Regions from separate parts of the Variovorax sp. H27-G14 genome, predicted to be linked through region 2. Evidence: riboswitches for the same ligand, from Rfam matches in the RefSeq annotation. Region 2 holds a riboswitch; the other holds the start of a gene.

Region 1 (2,195 bases), on a different contig from region 2:
TTGGCCGAGGTGGTGGCCGCGTTGACGAGAGCGTCTTCGCGGCGCTCGAAGGTGGCCGTCACCAGGTGCGGGCCAAAGCGAAATTCGTTCTGGAACAGGTAGCCGCGCAGGTTGGTTTCGGTGCGGTAGAACGAAGGCTGCGTCTTGTACACGGTCTGCGAGTCAGTCACCTGCAGGCGGGTGCTGTAGATGTCGTTCCACTTCGAAGACCAGGTCAGGCCCGCGGTGCGCAGCGTGTTGTTCGCCTCGTCGTCGCGGAACTGAATGGGCAGCTTGGTGCGGTAGGACACGGTGGCGTCGTAGCCGGCCGTGGTGTCGCTGGTGAGCAGCGTGGCGTCCAGGCGCTGGTCGGGCGTGAGCTGAAAGCCCAGCTTCACATTGCCCGAGGTGCTGTGGTAGCCGTCGCGGTCGGGGCTGGTGAAGCCGTCCTTGCTGGGGGTGCGCTTGTCCACGGGCTGCACGTTGAAGCCCTTGCTTTCTTCATGCGCCACGCCGAACGAATAGTCGAACAGACCCGACTTGCCGCTCACGCCGCCTTCGATGCGGCGCAGTCCCTTGCTGCCGATGCCGATGCCCGCGTAGGGGCGCACGCCCTCTTCGCCGCGCCGCGTGAAGAGCTGAATGACGCCGCCAATGGCGTCAGAGCCGTACACCGCGGCGGCCGGGCCGCGCAGCACTTCGATGCGGTCGATCTGCGACAGCGGAATGCCTTCCCAGCCGGCGCCGCCGGTGGATTGCGAGTCGATGCGCACGCCGTCCAGGTACACCGCCGTGAAGCGCGTTTCCGCGCCGCGGATGAACAGGCTGGTGGTGTTGCCCACGCCGCCGTTGCGGCTGATCTCGATGCCGGGCAGGCGCGCCAGCACGTCTGCCACGCCGGTTGCGCCGCTGCGCTCGATGGCCTGGCGATCGACCACCGACACGTCGCCCACCAGTTCCGACAGCGCCTGCGGCGTGCGGTTGGCGGTGACCACCGTTTCGCTCAGGGCGGGTGCCTCCTGGGCATGGACGAGGCCGCCAAATGCGCAAGCCAGTGCCAGTGGCAAGCAAGCGAGGCGAACACGGCGCGCAGGTGCGCGGCCGCTGGAAAAGCAAACGTGGGAAATCATTGAATGGACCGAACGAACGTCTATACCCCTCGCCGGCCTCCCCGCCAGCGCCATGGGCACCATGGCCACCCCATGCTTCGATGCATGCGGCAGCCGCCTTGTTGGCCGGTATCCGGGCTGGCAGAACAACCCCTACCGCCTTCCCAGGCACCTGTTTCAGGGCGCCCAGTGGCTTGAATGGAAAGGGGTTGGCGCCTTGCGGCGCCGTCTGCTTGACCGTTGCGGGGGCAGCGCAGGCGGCTTCGGCCGGGTACCGACCTGAGGTCGGGGGGCGTTCACTCCTGCTTCCCGTTGAACTGCGCCGTGTGAACCACGCCGCGAGCACCAACGGCCGGCATTTTAGGCCCAGAGATCCAGCTTTAAGTCGAAAGTTGCGCACCGCCGCTAACATCGGCGCCCATGATGCGGCCCGCCTCGGTATTTTTGAATCTTCGTTCGGCGCTGCAGCGCATGCTGGGTGGTTCCGGCTGGCAGTCGATGCTGCTGTGGGCCATCGTAGCGGGGCTGCTCGGTACCCTGGCCACCGAACTGTTTCGCGCGGCGCTCTATCACTTCGAGCACCTGCTGCTCGGCCCCGGCGACGGGCTGGTGGCCATGGCCAAGCGCCTGCCATGGTGGGCGCGCGTGGCCTGCCCCACGCTGGGCGGGCTGGTGGCGGGCGGGTTGCTGGTGCTGGCCAAGCGCGTGGCGGTGCGCAGCGCCACCTCCGACTACATGGAAGCGATCGTGCTGGGCGACGGGCGCATTCCGGTGGCGCAAACGCTGGTGCGCAGTGCGTCGTCGCTGGTGAGCATCGGCACCGGCGGCTCCATCGGGCGCGAAGGCTCGATGGTGCAGCTGGCCGCGCTGGCGGCGTCGCTGCTGGGGCGCGTGTTTCGTTTTCCGGTCGAGCGGCTGCGTCTGCTGGTGGCCTGCGGCGCGGCGGCAGGCCTCACCGCCGCCTACAACGCGCCCATTGCGGGCGCCTTCTTCGTCGCGGAGATCGTGCTGGGCTCCATTGCCATGGAAAGCGTGGGGCCGATCATCATTGCGTCGGTGGTCGCCAACGTGGCGATGCGCTCACTGCCCGGCTACCAGCCCCCCTAC
Region 2 (2,195 bases):
CCGTCGATGCCAAGCTCGCCGAACTCGTTGACGATCACCGCGATGCGGCGGCCCTCTGCGTTGCCGAGGATGTGGCGCAGCAGCGTGGTCTTGCCGCTGCCGAGAAAGCCCGTGACGATGGTGACGGGAATCTTGGCGTTGCTTGTGGGGGTCATGGGAATGTTCTTTCAGGCGCCGAGGGCGAACAGATGGCAAGAAGCCAGCAAAGCGAGGGGTCAACGCGAAGCAGGCGCCCAGCGGCACGCCAGCTTCGAATTTTCCAGAGGATGCGCCGCAGTCCCCAGACGTGCCCGGGACCGCGGCAAGAAGGCAACAGAGACGAAGCCGGGCTCAGACGCCGCCGTACAAGCGGTGCTCGACAAAAACCGAGCCCTGCAGCCGGCGCCAGCCCTTGGCCGCGGCCAGCACGCCCAAGTCGACCAGCGGCTCGACCAGCACGACCGTCATGTAGGCGGCGCCGAAGCTGGCGATCTGGCTCAGGTTCTCCAGCCCCGTGCCGCGCCCGTAGAGCGCCCAGAAGCCGACCCACACCACAATGCCGCCCTGGTAGGCCACCGACAGCTTGAAGGCCTGCTGGTAGCTCAGGTCCACATAGGCCACGTTCTGCGGAATGATCCGGCGCGCCAGCGCGGCCGTGGCGAACAGCGGCACCAGCAAGGTGGTGACGTTCATGCCGAACTGCGGCAGATCTTGCGGCTCGAAGAACAGGCCTTGAATGAGCAGGCCGCCCGCCAGCCCGATGGCCGCGGGCGCCAGCCCGAACACCAGCAGCAGCGTGGTGCCCAGAATCAGGTGCACCTCGGACACGCCCACCGGGTGGTGCGGCAGCAGCTCGAAGAAGCAGAACACCAGCGCCATGGCAATGGCCGAGCGCAGCACCAGGGCGGCGGGCCCGTCCTTCATGAGGGTGTCGAAGGCCACCTTGCCGGTGTATGCGAGTGCAGCGGCCGCCGTGGCGTAGCTGAGAAAAATCTTGGATCCGTCGACAAGACCGGGTTCGATGTGCATCGCGCACCTCCTGAATTGCACCGAGGTGCGAAAGTTGATTGTTGGTTCATGGGCTGGCTTGCGCAAGCCCCTTCGAGGCGGCCGCGCACCCCAAAGCCGTGCGGCGTGGCGCCCGTGTTGTTCGACCCATGTGACCTCTGCTGCGGCCCGCGTCCCCGCAGGTTCCTGACCGATGAAGGACGCGAAGGGAGAGGCGAAGGGACTGCCACGGTGCGCGCAAGAGCGCGAGGCGGCAGGCCCGAACGCGCACTCCCGCTGCGTCCGAAGGCGGTTGCGAAGGCCGGTATCCGGGCTCGCGGAGCGCCGTGGTGTGCTGCATGAAGCATGCACACCGCGACCGAAACCCTCGCCTTCCCATGCCCAGGCACAGTGGCTGGCGATGCCTTTCAACAGAAGGCTCGCGCGAGAGGGTTTCCAGATCCGCTGACCGTTGCGGGGGCAGCGCAGGCTTTGACGCGTCACTGACGACGCGGCGCACCTGCTTCCCGTTTAACCCCTGGGCCATGTCATATGGCGTGCGGGGCACCTTCGAACCGTGGTGTCTGGCGCAGCCGATGAACATCGGCGCGCCAGACGGGCGGGATTATAGGGAGCCGAGGCCCGAGCCGGGGCCAGCGCCGGGGCCCGAGCTGGGGCCGGAACCGAGCATGCGCCGCATCACGGCCACGCCGGCCACCAGGGCGTTCGAGTAATTGGCATAGGCCTCGAGCGCGGAGTCGATGGGCACGTACACATGGGGGGCTTCGCCCGGCGCCGCGCCGCTGTCGACCGCCTCCATCACCACCCAGTAGAACTCGCCCGGTTCCAGTTCGTGGACCGTGAGTGCGATGTTCCGGGAAGAAGGCATGGGCTTTAAGCGAGGGGGCTCCACAGTCAATGGGTGGCGCAAAGGTCCGGTTGACAGCCCAGGGCTTCTCCTACATGGCAGGCCCCGCGCAAGACCTACGGTTTGCCCAACATATGGAGGCAGCATGAAACCTTTCAGTCTCGACCCCAGCATGCGCGCGACCCTGGGCGGCGCGTTCTACCCGACCGGCTACTCGATGGTGCTGTTCGCGAATGCGCATGACGCAACCCGCGTGGGCCAGCGCCTGATCGACGAGGGCATGAGCGGCGACGACATCTTTCTGATTCCGCCAGAGGCCGTGCTCTCGCAGATCGCGCCCACGGTGGAGGCCGCGGACGAC

The links. A riboswitch is a leader RNA that binds a small molecule or an ion and turns the genes downstream of it on or off. The one in region 2 is predicted to bind cobalamin.
Region 1: another riboswitch for cobalamin. It lies ahead of VLK31_RS07415 (TonB-dependent receptor domain-containing protein); the one in region 2 lies ahead of VLK31_RS09305 (energy-coupling factor ABC transporter permease).

Annotation. Positions count from the first base shown of each region.
Region 1 is NZ_JAYLVN010000002.1:398,647-400,841, reverse strand. Features, by position in the region: gene VLK31_RS07415 (TonB-dependent receptor domain-containing protein) at 1-1,109, opposite strand, end outside; cobalamin riboswitch at 1,195-1,453, opposite strand; gene VLK31_RS07410 (ClcB-like voltage-gated chloride channel protein) at 1,509-2,195, shown strand, end outside.
Region 2 is NZ_JAYLVN010000003.1:72,010-74,204, reverse strand. Features, by position in the region: gene cobW (cobalamin biosynthesis protein CobW) at 1-155, opposite strand, end outside; gene VLK31_RS09305 (energy-coupling factor ABC transporter permease) at 331-1,008, opposite strand; cobalamin riboswitch at 1,269-1,553, opposite strand; gene VLK31_RS09300 (hypothetical protein) at 1,592-1,855, opposite strand; gene VLK31_RS09295 (hypothetical protein) at 1,980-2,195, shown strand, end outside.